2 regions of the Colwellia sp. BRX8-5 genome follow, and region 2 is predicted to be linked to the other one. Evidence: riboswitches for the same ligand, from Rfam matches in the RefSeq annotation. Region 2 holds a riboswitch; the other holds the start of a gene.
What was found. A riboswitch is a leader RNA that binds a small molecule or an ion and turns the genes downstream of it on or off. The one in region 2 is predicted to bind cobalamin.

Region 1: it holds a riboswitch for cobalamin, as region 2 does, so the genes downstream of both, cobO (cob(I)yrinic acid a,c-diamide adenosyltransferase) here and H4J62_RS13075 (ABC transporter ATP-binding protein) in region 2, are expected to answer to the same signal.

The regions. Positions count from the first base shown of each region.
Region 1 covers NZ_JACGVR010000011.1:1,896-10,093, forward strand. The annotation lists gene H4J62_RS09315 (MBL fold metallo-hydrolase RNA specificity domain-containing protein) at 1-217, opposite strand, end outside; gene H4J62_RS09320 (c-type cytochrome) at 235-690, opposite strand; gene cobO (cob(I)yrinic acid a,c-diamide adenosyltransferase) at 1,675-2,280, opposite strand; cobalamin riboswitch at 2,403-2,547, opposite strand; gene H4J62_RS09330 (M13 family metallopeptidase) at 2,699-4,771, opposite strand; gene H4J62_RS09335 (lipoprotein-releasing ABC transporter permease subunit) at 5,102-6,340, shown strand; gene lolD (lipoprotein-releasing ABC transporter ATP-binding protein LolD) at 6,333-7,016, shown strand; gene lolE (lipoprotein-releasing ABC transporter permease subunit LolE) at 7,026-8,198, shown strand, end outside.
Region 2 covers NZ_JACGVR010000019.1:25,200-33,397, forward strand. The annotation lists gene H4J62_RS13060 (adenosylcobinamide-GDP ribazoletransferase) at 1-362, opposite strand, end outside; gene cobT (nicotinate-nucleotide--dimethylbenzimidazole phosphoribosyltransferase) at 363-1,445, opposite strand; gene H4J62_RS13070 (iron ABC transporter permease) at 1,457-2,476, opposite strand; gene H4J62_RS13075 (ABC transporter ATP-binding protein) at 2,469-3,332, opposite strand; cobalamin riboswitch at 3,478-3,627, opposite strand; gene H4J62_RS13080 (histidine phosphatase family protein) at 3,700-4,311, opposite strand; gene H4J62_RS13085 (hypothetical protein) at 4,383-4,622, shown strand; gene H4J62_RS13090 (TonB-dependent receptor) at 4,728-7,733, opposite strand.

The sequences.
Region 1 (8,198 bases), on a different contig from region 2:
GCATGGGTAATCGACCTGTGTGGTCAAGGTGTGCGTGACTGACGATCACCGCATCTAGCTCACTAACATCAAAAGGGAAGGGGTCGTGATTGTGTTTTTCATGCTCATGAGAGCCCTGAAACATCCCACATTCAATAAGTATATTTTTGTTGTTTACTTGCACCAAATAGCAAGAACCCGTGACTTCACGAGTGGCACCGAAAAATTTAATATTCATTTTAGCTCCCATAAGGATTAGTGTGGGTAATACGGATATCTGGTTTGTTGATAAGGTTTTAATGTGTAATTTGGCTGTAAAAAGGACACCAAATCAATAAGCTCGGTCACGGTCATAACATCGTTAAAGACCTTCATCTTTGATTTTCCTTCAGGTGTTCTTAGCTTAGGCGAATGCGGGTTGGAGAATTTATGAGATGGATTAATTATTGAAGTAACTAATTCAGCGTAAGTTATGATTTTAGTTTTCTCACCCCCAAGGGAAACAGAGATATCTTGTTGTTTTACAATACTGGAGTCCTCAACACCTTTTAGTGTGTGGCACGCTAAACATTGGTACTTTAAGAAAACTGTTTTACCTGTTTCAATATTACCTTTAGGCAGGCTAAATCCTCGTGGGGAATCAACCCCTTTATCACAACTGAATAGCGTTAATGACAAAACGATAAGTAAAGTGAATAGAATGTATTTCATTGTTATTCCTTAATTACTTTTTTAAGTTGAATTAATTAAAGCGCTGATCAAAACCATGAGTAAAGTCACACTAGTATTAGAATTTTTTCTTGCTTATTGATATCTACAAATTGTATAGATAAGCATTTTTCTGGTGATATCAAAGACTCTTCTGGGATAGCAGTACAAGTTAAAAAGCAGATGATTCCAAAAAAATTACACATAGCGCTTTCCACTATTAGGTTGATTTTTAGTCTAGTTGTTCTTACTTGAGGATTCTATTTTTTCTTGGAAGGACGTTGATATAGATCAATGATGTAGACGTTAATGAAAAACTAACAGCTTATGAATAAAGTAGGTAAATAACTTTGTCTATCCGATAACACTGAATAAATCATTCAGTGCGCAGCGCTTTTATGGGGGCTAATTTAGCGGCACTTTTTGCCGGGTGAATGCCAGCTAACAAACCAATAAGTGCAGAAAAGCTTAACGAACCTTTAATACATAAATATTAAGGTCAACTGATAGCGCAGGCTGTGTGAAAACTATTTTGAACTTGCGTAATTTGAAAATATCAACGACAAAAGGCTCTGTAGATTTAAATCTGTAGTAAGTTTGGTGTCAAACTACCTTTGAATTTACATAGCGTTGCATAAAAATTGTAAGCTGAGTGTTTTCACACAGCCTGAGCGAACAGTCTACCTAAAGAAAAACCAAAAGCTAACTTCTGCAATACTTATCAAAGTAAGCTTTAATTATTAGATGATGAACGACCGCTGTGGTGGCTAAGCGGACTACTTATTAAAATTAAGATAGGTCGTCTTTGTAGTAAAAGTGATCTGAAGAGATCAATATCAGACATTATGCGTGTAACACATGAAAGCTCGATTTTAGGTTGTCATTTCGCCATGCTGATACTGAAATGAATTCAGCATGACGGAGTTGGTATCAACATGACGTAGTTGTTATCAACATGACGTAGTTGGTATCAACATGGCTGAGTTATTACCAATCAATACCTTTTTGTGCTTTTATATTATTATCAAAAGCATGTTTAATCGATTGCACTTCACTAACCGTATCAGCTAATTCTAAGAGTGAACGATGTGCGCCACGGCCTGTGGCTATTACATGTTGCATCGGCGGGCGATTAGCGATGGCGTCTAGTACTTCATCAAGATCAAGGTATTTAAACGACAGCATGTAAGTCAGTTCATCAAGTAGCACAACATCAATGGTTTCGTCAGCTAATAGTTTCTTTGCTTCTTTCCAAACAAGTTGAGCAGCCGCAATATCGGTTGACTTATCTTGTGTATTCCAAGTAAACCCTGTTGCCATCACGTGAAAAGGTACGCCGAGCTTTTCTAGGACATTTCTTTCGCCACAAGCCCAAGTGCCTTTTATAAACTGAATGGCTGCTGCGTTTAGACCGTGTCCTACTGCGCGAGTTAGCGTGCCAAATCCTGATGTTGACTTACCCTTACCGTTACCTGTAATTACAATTAATATACCGCGTTCATCAGTGGCAGCATCAACTCTTGCATCAACTTTATCTTTTACTTTTTGCATGCGTGCTTGGTGTTTTTCACTTTTTTGTGTTTCGTCAACCATGAGTATTCCTATGGGTAATTATAGTTTTTTTAAAGAGGAGAAAAGGCAAGGCTAACGTTAAGGGGGTCCCTTAAAAAATAGCAATTTACCGTGTATTCCCGCACGATTTTATTGATGTTAATGGTGGTGATTTTATTGTGGATAGGTATGCTGACTCATTGGCAACTCTTAAGTCACTACAATTTACAGTTGCGGGAACAGTCAAGGTTTCTCACCTTATTCCCTAAACACGTTTACGTTGCGTTAGTTTACGAGATTTTTAATTATTTACAATATCTAGCGGCATTAAACATCATTGATTTTATGTTTTTGATAAATAGAATCTAAGGCAAGGAATTTTCAGTAATAAAAATGCCAACAATAGTTGTTGGCATTTTAGTGTTTTCTAATAATAACGTTATTTAACTAAGCCATTGGCTTACCAAATTTTTACACGTTTCTCAGGGGCGATATACATAGCATCACCTTCTTTAACGTTAAACGCTTTGTAGAATTCAGGCATGTTAGATAAAGAGCCTAATGCACGGAACTCACCAGGTGAATGAGGGTCAGTTGCTACTTGATTACGTAATGATTTCTCAACCTTTTTTCCACGCCATACTTGAGCAAAGCCCATGAAGAAACGTTGATCGCCAGTTAGTCCGTCAATTACCGGTGCTTCTTTACCATTTAATGAAGCAATATAAGCTTTATACGCGATAGTTACCCCTGATAAATCACCAATATTCTCGCCCAGTGTTAAAGAACCGTTTACATTTAAGTCTTCAAATACTGAATAGCCATCGTATTGTTTTACCAAGTCATCGGTGCGAACTTTAAAGGCCGCTAAATCTGCTTCAGTCCACCAGTTACGCATGTTACCGTCGCCATCATACTTACTCCCTTGGTCGTCAAATCCGTGACCCATTTCATGACCGATAACCGCGCCAATACCGCCATAGTTAACCGCATCGTCAGCAGCTAAGTTGAAAAATGGTGGCTGTAATATGGCTGCAGGGAAAACAATTTCATTCTTAGTTGGATTGTAATAAGCATTAACAGTTTGCGGCGTCATGCCCCATTCTTGCTTATCAATTGGACCACCTAACTTAGCGACTTCTTTTTGATGAGAAACACTACCAGAACGCATTTTATTGCCAACTAAGTCATCACCTTTAATAACAAGTGCGGAGTAATCTTCCCACTTATTTGGGTAACCAATTTTAGGATCAAAGCTTGCTAGTTTTACATGGGCAGCTTTTTTAGTTGAATCAGACATCCACTCTAGTTCATCAATACTTGCACCATATGCTCCGCGTAAGTTTTCAACAAGTTGTGTCATACGGGTTTTAGCTTCAGGCTTAAAGTGACGGCTCACATAAACTTTACCAATAACCTCACCTAAATTGCTGTTAACTACGCCAACACCACGCTTCCACATTGGACGTTGTTCTTTTTGTCCTCTTAACTGCTGAGAATAAAAGTCAAAATTTTCATTATCTAAATCAGCGGTTAAAGAACCAGCAAAGTTACTTAAGGTATGGAAAGTTAAGTAAGTTTGCCAATCAGCTAATGAGGTTGCTGCAAATATTTCGCCAAAACCTTTAACAAATGAAGGTTGGTTAATAATGATGTCTTTTTGGGCTGATACGCCTTGAGCAGCAAGGTAAGCATTCCAGTTAAATGCATCAGTAACTGTGTTTAAGTCAGCGACATCGAATTTATTGTAAGTTTTACTGCTGTCACGAGTTTCAACTTTTGTCCAATGAAAACCTGCTAATTTAGTTTCAATTGCCATGACCGTTTTCGCAGCAGCTTTACCGTTCTTCAAACCAGCTAAGTTGAACATATTTTCAATATGAGCAACATAACCTTTACGTAATGCGGCAAAACGTTCGGTTTCATCAAAGTAGTAATCTCTGTCGGGTAAGCCTAAACCTGTTTGCCAAATATGAGTGGCATAGCGAGTTGAGTCTTTACCGTCAACGCTGATATAAAACGCTAATGGGCTACCGACACCATTTTTTTGATTTTTACCAAAAAATGTCGCAAGTTCATTCTTGTCTTTTAAACCATTGATGCTATCAAATAATGGTTGGATAGGAGCCGTACCTGCAGTATTACGTGCATCCATGTTCATATATGAACGGAATAAGTCAGCTACTTTTTGCTCGTCGCTGCCCATTTTTAAATTTTCTGTTGCTGCTAATTCTTCAATGATTACTTTTACATTGTCATCAGCTTCGTCACGTAAGTCATAAAAGGCACCAATTGACGTTTTATCTCCAGGGATTTCATTAGCGTTCAACCAAGCACCGTTTACATAACGATAAAAGTTGTCTTGTGGACGAACGGATAAGTCCATTGTTGCTTTGTCGATACCTGAAGCTAATGCAGTTTTTTGCATGATAGGCATTTCTTGCTTAGTTGTCTCAGTGCTTTCTGGATTGTCGTTGCAAGCGGCAAGCAACAATAACGAAGAACAGACTGCACCTGTTATTATTTTTTTCATGGTAATCTCATTATTATTAAGTAAAGAATATGGTTATAAAATGGTAAACGCATTGATACTAAAGGGTTACAGGGCTTTTTACTAGATTTGGACATGAATTTTTACATAATGTATCAGCAGTGCCGTATTTTATTTTGTACATTAAGCCTGATGATTTTTTTATTTTTTTATTTAACTAATTGAAAATAATCGTAATATTTTTCACTTTGATTTTTATCAATATTAATTATTGGCTTTTTTGCTGCCAAATAAAACATTGACTGTGCTATGCTGTGGCTACTTATAGAGTAATCGTTCTCTTACTGAATAACATAAGATGAAGTTTAATTAATGTTTCAACCCGTCAGTTTTTTCATTGGGCTACGCTATAGTCGTAGCCGTAAAAGTTCTGGATTTGTATCCTTTATCACTTTTTTCTCCATTGTCGGTATCGTCCTGGGTGTCGCATCATTGATCACAGTTGTTTCCGTTATGGACGGTTTAGAAGGTGAACAAAAACGGAGAATATTGGGTCTAGTTCCCCATATTGTCGTCGCCAATCAACCTCAGCAAAACAAAAACAATGCTTTACCTACATGGCAAATCCTACGTGAACAATTATTACTTACGCCTAAAGTTAAAGAAGTTACTCCTTTGTTGGAAAGTGAAGCACTCATACAAGCTAATTCTGGCGCATTACGCGGTGTACTCATTCAAGGAATCATGCCTGAATTCGAGCAGCACAATATTGTTAACAACTCTATGGTATCAGGACATTTAGATAATCTATCGACACAGAGCTTTGCCATTGTTATCGGACAGTCGCTAGCAAGGCAACTTGATGTCGATTTGGGTGATAAAATACGTTTAACACTGCCTAATAAAACCGTCTTTACCCCAATGGGGAGAATTCCGGTGCAACGCACCTTTACCATCGCTGGTATTTTTAGTGTTGGCTCACAAGTTGATGAAGGACTGGTCTATATTCACAGTAAAGATGGCGCAAAACTTCATCGACAAAGAGGTGATGGCGTTGAAAAACTTCGTTTGTATCTTGATGATGCTTTTGCTGCTGATCAAGTGGTCAAACGTTTAAAACAACAATATCCACAGTATGATTTTACGACATGGCGCGATACTCAAGGCGCTTTATTTTCTGCTGTGCGCATGGAGAAAAATATGATGTGGTTGATGTTGAGCTTAATTATTGCCGTTGCCGCGTTTAATATTGTTTCCGCTTTAGTGATGGTTGTTATCGAAAAAAAGGGTGAAATTAGTATTTTACAAACACTTGGGCTAGATCGTCTTGGCGTGGTAAAAATATTTATTACTCAAGGTTTAGTTAATGGTTTTTGGGGCGTCACTATCGGTACTGTGGTTGGCGCCATACTAACCTTAAATTTAAACACTATATTTACCCTTCTCGGTGTTAATTTATTGGGAGCAGGGCAGTCTTTGCCCGTCGAACTATCAGTGAACAATGTGTTTAGTATTGTTTTATCAGCGTTAGCGATGAGTTTTATTGCTACATTATATCCCGCTTATCAGGCTTCTTTAACAGAGCCTGCCGAGGTTTTACGAAATGAGTAAAGGTTTACTTTGTCAGCAATTATCAAAGTCATATTATCAAGGTAGCATTGAAACCAAAGTCTTAGACGGGCTTGATTTGTCAGTAGATGCGGGTGAACTTGTTGCTATAGTGGGCAGCTCTGGTTGTGGTAAAAGTACTTTTTTACATATAGCTGGAGCACTAGATTCTCCGTCTTCAGGGCAGGTCTTTATTAGCGGTGTTGATATCCACCAGTTATCTGACAAGCAACGTGCTAAATTTCGCAATAAACATATTGGTTTTATTTATCAATTCCATCATTTAATGATGGAGTTTTCAGCACAAGAAAACGTGGCAATGCCTTTACTGATTCGCGGGGATTCACCTAAATCGGCCCTAGCTGCCGCACAAGAAATGCTCACACAGGTTGGGTTAAGTCACCGCTTTGAGCACCGGCCCTCCGCGCTTTCTGGTGGTGAGCGTCAACGTGTCGCTATTGCTCGGGCATTAGTGACTAAACCTTCATTAATATTAGCTGATGAACCAACAGGTAATTTAGACTTTGATACCGCAGAGCAAATATATCAGTTATTACGTGACCTTAATAAAACGGTAAACACCAGTTTTGTTATTGTTACCCATGACTTAATACTTGCTGCCAGAATGGATCGTCAACTACGTTTATCGCACGGCCGGTTAGCGCCCCTTGAAAGTTAAGGCTTTTAAATGACCAAATCATTAAGTTTATTTTTAGGTTTACGTTATGTGCGTAGCCGAAACGGTAATGGCTTCTCTTCGTTTATTTCAGCATCTTCCACTATCGGTATTGCGCTTGGTGTAATGGTATTGATTATAGTGCTCTCAGCAATGAACGGTTTCGAGCGAGCATTAGCGCAACATTTGCTGTCGGTTATTCCTCACGGTGAGCTAATTGCTATTAATACGCCGATAGATAACTGGCAAAAACACGTGGCGAAAGCACAACAACATCCACAAGTGATAGCCGCTGCACCTGTGATAAAACTTACCGGTATGATGCAACATGGCAGTGAACTCAAAGCCGTTGCTGTGCGTGGTGTCGATGTAAAGTTAGAACAGCAAGTTTCTACCATTGCCGATTATATGATTGCCGGCAGCTGGCAAGCGATCGTTGATAATGAAAATACCGAAAACCCTACGGTTAGTGTTGTTATCGGTTCGGGAGTTGCAAAAAAATTACAACTTGAATTAGGCGACTCACTACAATTGTTACTATCGAGTGTTATTGCCCAAAAAAATAACCAGCAAGCGAGTGCTAAATTTCCTGTGCCGGTTAAGCACCAAGTAAAAGTTGTTGGCATTTTTAAATTTGGCGGTACGATTGACGAAAACTCTGTATATCTTTCACTTGAGCATGCCGAAAAAATGGTTAATCTCGCGAAGGGGCAAGTTCAGGGAATTCGCATAAAAGTAGCTGATGTTTTTCAAGCGCCCCAGGTAACACGTGATGTTGCTTATAGCTTTGATGATACTTATGTTGCCATTTATGATTGGACACGAAGTCACGGCCATATTTTTAATGATATACAACTTGTACGATTAGTGATGTTTATTGTTTTAATATTAGTCATAGCGGTAGCAAGTTTTAATATTGTTTCAACGCTTATTATGGCAGTCAATGAGAAAAAAGGTGATATCGCTATTTTAAAAACTATGGGAGCACCGGCGAGCGTTATAATGATGACCTTTATGTTTCAAGGACTGGTTAATGGAGTCGTGGGTTGTCTAGTGGGGACAGTGTTAGGTATTGTTATCTCATTAAATTTAACTGATATTGTTACTGCAGTAGAAACACTTCTTAACGTAAAAGTGTTATCAGGTGATATCTATTTTATCGACTTTCTTCCCACTCACTTAAGC
Region 2 (8,198 bases):
GTCCCTAAACGGCTATCTTTCATAATGTTTAGCTTTTGTTCAACGGTCCAACCACCACCAAAGCCATCCCAAACATCAGCCCAACCATCTTCGTGAAAAGCGCCGGTAAGCAATAAGCTCGCCGCCATAGAAATAAGTATCGCTAAAGAAATGGGTAAAAAGCTCGCCAACAACACTAAAATAGAGGCGGTGATCACACCAATAAACAAACCAATTAAGGCAAAATATCGGCTCGCTTGATGAAGCATTTCAGGTTTTACCACCTCAGGTAAACGCACCGGTATACGAGTAAAAAAACTTAAAGCAAGTAACAACAAATAGTATTGTTGTTGGCATTGTTGCCAGCGTGATTGCTTAGTCATTTAATCTTCAGCTTTGTTAGTGTTAGCACCAGTAACATCGGTCACTTGCGCCTGAGTAAAGCTTGCCATATCATTATAAAAAGCCACAGCCGCCTGAATTAATGGCAGTGCTAATGCAGCGCCTGTGCCTTCCCCTAAGCGTAAACCTAAATTTAATAGCGGCTTAACCTGCAAATGGCTAAGCATTTTTTGATGACCTTGCTCACCCGAGCAATGGGCAAAAATCATATAATCTTTAACATTTTTATTAATACTGATAGCGAGCATAGCGGCGGCAGTACAAATAAAACCGTCAACAACAACAAGCATTTCTTGTTCGGCCGCCGCTAACATAGCTGCGGTAATTTGTACGATTTCAAAACCACCTAAAGACGCTAAAATTTCTTTAGGGCTGTTGAGACTTCCTTGATGAAGCACTAATGCTTGCTCAATGACCTGTTGTTTGATTTTTACTATTTCATCACTAACGCCAGTACCTCGTCCAACACATTCACTGGCTGGAATACCCATAACAGCGGCCATAATAGCTGCGGCAGAAGTGGTGTTACCAATTCCCATTTCACCAAAAGCGATTAAGTTACAGCCTTTTTCATGAACTGATTTGACCAAAGCAGTCGCTTTTTCAAAACCGAGTTCAACTTGCGCTAGACTCATCGCTGGGGCGATATTTAATGGTGCGGTGATATTGCCTATACGTTGATTGATAACGCCTGAACAATTATCGATTGGCGATAAAATACCCGCATCTACCACACTTAACTGCCAACCAAGCTGCTTACAAAAGACATTGATCGCCGCGCCACCGCTGGCAAAATTAGCGACCATTTGTGAGGTCACTTCACTAGGTGCAATAGAAACACCTTGCGCTGCGACACCGTGATCACCGGCAAATATAAATAAACTAGGATGTTTAATACTCAATGATTGTTGGTCAGTATTTACTATTGATAACTGCACAGCGGCAATAATTTTAGCGGTATCTTCTAGTTGGCCTAATGCGCCGAGTGGTTTAGTTTTTCCATCGATAGTCGACTGGATCTGTTGATTAAACACATCAGTTACTTTTTTAATAGCAAAGTTCATCAATAGCTCCTTTAAGCTTTATTTTTGCGAAAGTACAACAAGGATAAAAAGAATAAGCTCCCCAAAGCAGAAGTGATAACACCTACGGGTAGCTCTTGGTTTTCTAGTACAACTCTCGATAATACATCCACCCAAATCATAAAAATACCACCGACTAAAGCCGTTAACATAATGCCAAAAACAGTACCTTGAGAAACAAAAAATCGTACAATATGGGGTATCATCAAGCCAACAAAGCCTATACCACCACACAAAGAGACTAACGTTGCGGTGATCAGTGAACTCAGTACCAACATCACTAAGCGAAAGCGGTTAACATTAATACCTAAGGTTGTAGCACTTTCATCGCCTAGCAACATTGCATTCAGTTGGCGTCGATACGCTAACATCATAATGACACAGCTAATAATAACGACCGCGGGAAACCATAAAATAGACCATTGCGCACGCGAAAAACTGCCCATAGTCCAAAATAATATCGCCGTAACCGCTTGTGGATCGGTATGATAAAGTAACAAGCTAGTAAACGAGCTGAACAAAAACGATAACGCTACGCCAGCCAATAGCATAGATTCAACTTGTTGACTTTGCCGACGACCAGAGATCATTAGCAACATTAGCATCGCCACTAAACTGCCCGCAAAAGCCGCGACAGGTGTTACAACAGAAATAGTGCTGCCCAATAAAACAATAGATATAACGACTCCTAAAGAAGCCCCTGAAGAAATACCAAAAAGATAAGGGTCGGCTAATGGATTTCGCGTTACCGTTTGTAAAATCAGCCCAGAAACCGCTAAGCCACAACCCGCTAAAAAAGCTAAAATAGCGCGCGGCATACGTAATTCCCAAATAATACGCTCATAAAAAATCACCTCGCTCGCGTCTTTATCTGTGGATAAACTAGCCAGTAGACTCGAAGTAACATCGCTAAAACTAATATCTGCAGCACCTAAAGATAACGACGCAATAAAGCTGATAACACCAAAAGCTAAGGTCAGAAAAATAATCCACGAATGATTGACCTTAAACATGAGGTAACGCTCTACTTTCTGCCGTTTTTTCTTGAGTATCGTAGCCATAGAAATAAGAAATATGAGGAACCTTATGTTGTGGATGAAGAGAGACTTGCGCGCAGACACCAAATACATTTGATAACATTTCAGAGGTGATCACCGCTTGTGGTGACCCTTGCTCAACCAGTTTACCTTTATCTAACACCAGCAGTTGATCGCACATCGCACTGGCAAGGTTTAAATCATGAAAAGACGCAATAACCGTGATGCCTAGCGATTTAGCTAATTCAATAACCTGAATTTGGTAGCGAACATCAAGATGACTGGTTGGCTCGTCCATAATAAGTAAGCTGGGCGTTTGCACGATAGCACGAGCTATAAGTGCGCGTTGTTTTTCTCCACCGGATAAATGTTCAAAATTTTGTAAGTTTTTATCCACTAAGCCAACTTGCTTAATAGCACGGTCTATCTTAAGTCGGTCGCTGGCTTGTTCACGGGTAAATAGACCTTTGTGTGGCAGTAAACCCAGCGCAACAACGTCATGAACAGTTAAGTTAAAATGGGTGGGTGTTTCTTGTAAAACTACAGCGATATCTTGCGCATATTGATAGGCGTCATACTTTTGCCAAATATCTTTTTGATTAAATTGCACCAAACCAGAATCAGGTTTTACGTAACGATATAAGCAGCGAAGTAAGCTAGACTTTCCGGCACCATTAGGCCCTAAAATACCAGTAAAACTGCCTTTTTTAATGGTGAAAGAAATATCATCTAAAATAAGTTGGCTGTCGGCATGCCAAGAAAGATGCTGCACTGAAAGCAATGCGGTATTAGCGGTATTTATTGATGAGGATTGATCCTGGCTACTATTCAAAAATTGCTACTCACATACTATTGACACTTAAGGAGCATCAAACAGAGCACAATCAATCTCTTAGTATATGAAAAACTCAAGAGTCGACAATACAATGTTCGAGTAAACCCGCTCGACTTTGTTGGTTTTGCCTGTCATTTTGATAGGCAAATGACTCTAAATTAATGGGTATCCTGACTTAAGCTTTATGGTTATTAACTACCACTAAAAGGCTTTTACAGTTGCGGGTACAGTTGCGGTTTTTCACCACATTCCCACATTAAAAATGAGTTATATAATTTTGTTTGGAGATTATCGTCTGCTCACTAAAAATAGCAAGGTTTAATTGCCAATAACACCGAATTCATTGACTTATCGAGGTAACTTATCACCACACTATTTTTGGCCAATCAACGCCACTATCATCAGTATAAATATTAACTTTAACTAGCCCTGCATAAGGAATATCAATATGACTCATGTGAACCGTGCCCGGCATAGGCAAATTAAGTACACGCGCAATTAAGTGTTTGATAACACCACCATGCGCAACCACCAAGGTATTTCCTTCGGGTGCGTCTGCGAGCCATTCTTGCCACCAAGTATCGACACGCTTAACAAAATCAGCCATAGCTTCACCATTAGGCACAGTATGCTGCCAAGGGTTTTGCCAAAAATCACCCAGTGAAGGCTGCAGAGCACTGGCTTTTATCTGCCACAAGGCTTGATAGGTTTGTCCATCCCAATCACCAAAATTCATTTCTTTAAGGTTATCGCTTAATTGGAGATTAATGCTGTATTTTAATGAGTATGCTTTGGCAAACACCTGACAACGTTGCAAAGGTGAACTGATACAAAAGGATATCTCTGGTAATTTTTGGCTAACGTCCCACAGCTGTTGCAAGCCATTTTCAGAAAGTGCGACATCTGTTTTACCGGCTAAAATACCCGGTGTAGCAATTTCACCATGGCGTAATAAATATAAAGTCCGCTGTAGCAAAGCATTACCTCTTAATATATATAGTGTAAAAAAGCATAGCGTAACCTTAAATTCAACATTGCGTAAGTACTATGACAAATAGCTGTGCACTTATAAACAACAGCACAGGAGTCAATGTTGTTCACTTTAGCGAAAGTGAGCACTTAACTATCTTGCCATTTAGCCTCTCGTTAACCGAAGAAGCGCACGTTTTAACCTCTTCCTTTCCTTTCATGATGAGGCCTAGATTTAAAGCTGAAATACCTGCTAATTCGTTTGGATCTTGTGATACTGGTGGAAACCAAGGTGGTCCAGGTGGTCCTCCCCCTTAATACTTTAATGTAATAGCAAGAAGTGCCTAAATTCATCTATAAAAAAGCCGCTCAGTTTACCTGAACGGCTTGGCTAATTTAAATATGTTTAACTTTACTATTTAATTAGAAACTATAACGAGCAGTCAGTGTAATTCTACGTGGAGCTTGGTAGTTTACCGGTGTCGTATAGTTAGGGTTAGGCAGTCTCGATGAAGCCGAGCCTACGTCACCTGTTTCATTGTATTCAGTGACTTCTTGAAAGTTAAAGGCATTTCTAACATTGACTTTCACGGTTAAGCCATCAACATATTCCGGCTTATATGTTAAACCTAGGTCAACATTTTTAACCCATGGAGTACGGCCTTGATCGCCACGATTACCTAAGACACCACCACAGTAAAACGATGAAGCACCGTAATTAGCTAAACCGCCAGCATCAACACCTAACTCATCTCTAAGTTCGTCAAGCGGAATAAAACCAACACAGTTTCTTGGACGACCAGATTGTAAACTGAAATTAGCAGATACTGAAATCTCATCATTAACTTGGTATGCACCAAAAGCTTTAAAGGTGTGACGACGATCATTGGGTAAAGCACCATAGGCACCATGCTGAAATAATGCATTATCAATGTCTTGTGTTAAACCTGCATCCTCTTGCTCTAGAGTCGAGTTAACATAACCTTCTGAGTTACCTTCACTTTTAGCTAAAGTATAAGAGCCCTGCAAGAACCAACCGTCAGCAAAAGGCTTCTCGAAAGTGAATTCTAAAGCTTTATAAGTACGTTTGTATTTTTCTAGGCCAAAGTATTCTTCAGGAACACTTTCTACGTCGTAATTACCGTCATTGTTAAGATCCAGCGCAATAGAAAAATCATTACCTGGGTTCATCATCATACAGCCAGCCATTGATTTATAATCGAAATCATTATAACCATTGTCTGTTGCATAATCGATAAATGGCTGATGAGAACAGTAATCATCCATGCCATCTTTAACTTCACGGTAAATAGCCTTGGCACCTAAAATCCAGTCATCAACCTGCTGTTGATAGCCAAGAATAAATTCATCTTGATGCATAGGTTTTAAGTTTGTTGCCGCTACGGTTCTTGAATCAGGCGCTTTATCATCACCGTTAGAGTTTCTTGTACCAATAGCGTCGCCCACTTTATCAGGAGCAGCAGTGATTGGATTTTCATCAGCACTGTCTACATAAAAGTACTCTTCATAGCTCCATTCAGTGCCTGCAGCACGAATATTTGTATTAGCCGCGATTGGCATAAAGTAACGTCCGGCAGTACCGAAAAGTTTTTTGTTACCATCGCCATCCATATCCCAAGAGAAGCCCAAACGCGGCGCCAATTCACTGTCAGATTTAACAAATGAATCGCCATCACCGTTGCGGTTTTCAAAGCCTTCAGAACGTAAACCTAAGTACACCATCCACTCATCAGTAACTTGCCAAGTGTCTTCTATATAAAATGCTGTGTTTTCAACTTCATAAGAAGCAGAACCCGTATTACTTTCTCTATGGCGAATATATTCTTCACCTGCTGTTACAAATGCACCATTGACGCTTTGTCCGCCTGCTCCGTCAACATCTTGAGCTACATGCCAGCGCCAGTATTCGCCACCTGTAAAGGTAGTGCCTCGTTTAGTCGAGGTAAATTTCTCTTGGTCATAACCGACACGAAGTGTATGTTCACCTAGAATCCATTCTGCGCCTAAACGTAAAGAGTCGCGTTCATCAGTATCAGAAGCGATCCCAGCTTCAGGCACAGTACTTTGGCCTTGAGCAATACCCCAACAACCAATGCTTTGTGAACTTGAAGGTGTTTCACGGCGATCGAATACTAACTCACATTCAGCGCCAGGGCCGATATCAGGGTTACGCGTTTCTAGTTCATTGGTCATGTTGCCCCAAAGAACACTTACTGAGAAATCATCAGTTAAAAATCCGGTATAGTTAACGATAGTAACATCGCCACCTTTGGTGATCTCATAAGGGTCAGCAGCTTCACCATGAGTCCCAGTGTAATACATACCTTCAGGGTTACTGTATGAGGTAAATTCTTGTGTTTCTTCATTATCGATGTAAGTCATCTCTAATAAATGGTCGTCTGAGATATTCCAATCAAGCTTTAACAAGTACATTGGTGAGTCGTCTTTCATTGTCTCACTTGTTTGTTTGCCAAAGGTATTGCTTTCATCATCTTGGCCTTCAAATAAGCCAAAAAAGAATAGTTTATCTTCAACAATAGCGCCTGATGCATAGGCATTATAGGATAAAGAGTCAAATTCATTAGCTGAGCGGAATGAAGAATAACGGTTAGAGTATTCTAAATCAGGATCGCGAGAAGTAACATCTTTGCCATCTTCTCTAAAACTTGCTGGCGTAGATTCAATTGAGCCACCAAATTTCCATTCATTTGAACCACGTTTAGTTACTAAACTAACAACGCCACCTAATGAACGACCGTATTCTGCGCCATAACCACCGGTGCGAACTTGTTGCTGTGAAACAGCATCATAAGGAAGGTCAGCAAAAGAGGTAAAGTTACGAATATTAGTAACATCGAAACCATTAATAAAATAACCATTTTCAGCAATTGACGAACCACCAAAAGAGGCCGTATTACCATTTCCTAAACCAGAATCACCTGCTGTTGCTCCAGGAGCTAACAAAGCAACTGATGTCAAATCTCTTGCTACCGGTAATAAGTCTATTTGCTCAGCAGTAAAGACTGAAGTCGATTCTACCGATGTGGTATCGATACTAACTAAAGAATTACCCACAATAGAGATAATTTCAGAAACTTCTGTAAAATCAACATTACTGCCCTTACCAATAGCGACTAAGATGTTTCGAGTATCTACACCATTGTCGACAGTATATTTGCCTGTCGGCAACTTAGAAAAGTTAAAACGGCCATCTTCACCAACAACAACAACGCGTTTAAAACCTGTCGCTGGGTTCTGAATTGTTACACTTTTACCCTGAATGGCTTTACCGTAAATAGAGCCACTAACATTATCGGCAAAAGTCATCGGAGACGCAGCTAAACATGCCCCAACTGCGATAGCAGCTAACGAGCGATTAAAGCTTCGCTTTATATTTGAATTTTTCATTATTATGTTTATCTCCAGTATTTAATAATTATTATTTGAACAAACCAAAAATGTTACAAAAAAGTAACACTTTATTGCATTCTTACCCAAACAAAGTGACTTTACAAGCATAGTACGAAAAAAGCTGTAGAAAGTACTCAGCAGAATACTCTGATACTGTTGGCATTAGGATAACTTTGATTACCGCTATACAATTTTATTAGCATCTAGATTAAAAAGTTAAAATTCACCTTTATTAACAACAAGCTAATAAATATTTAGACGCAGTTGTTTAATAAAAATAATAAATTTTTATTAAACAACTGAAAAAATACCACATAAAAATCAACTTCAACGATTGTAAAAGCAATGAAATTATGGATATTAGAGTTAAAACCCCACTAAACTTCACACTTAAAAATAACATCCTCGTACTTTTAACAAAAAAATAACAATTAGGTAAAATCCGATAAAAAGACAAAATAT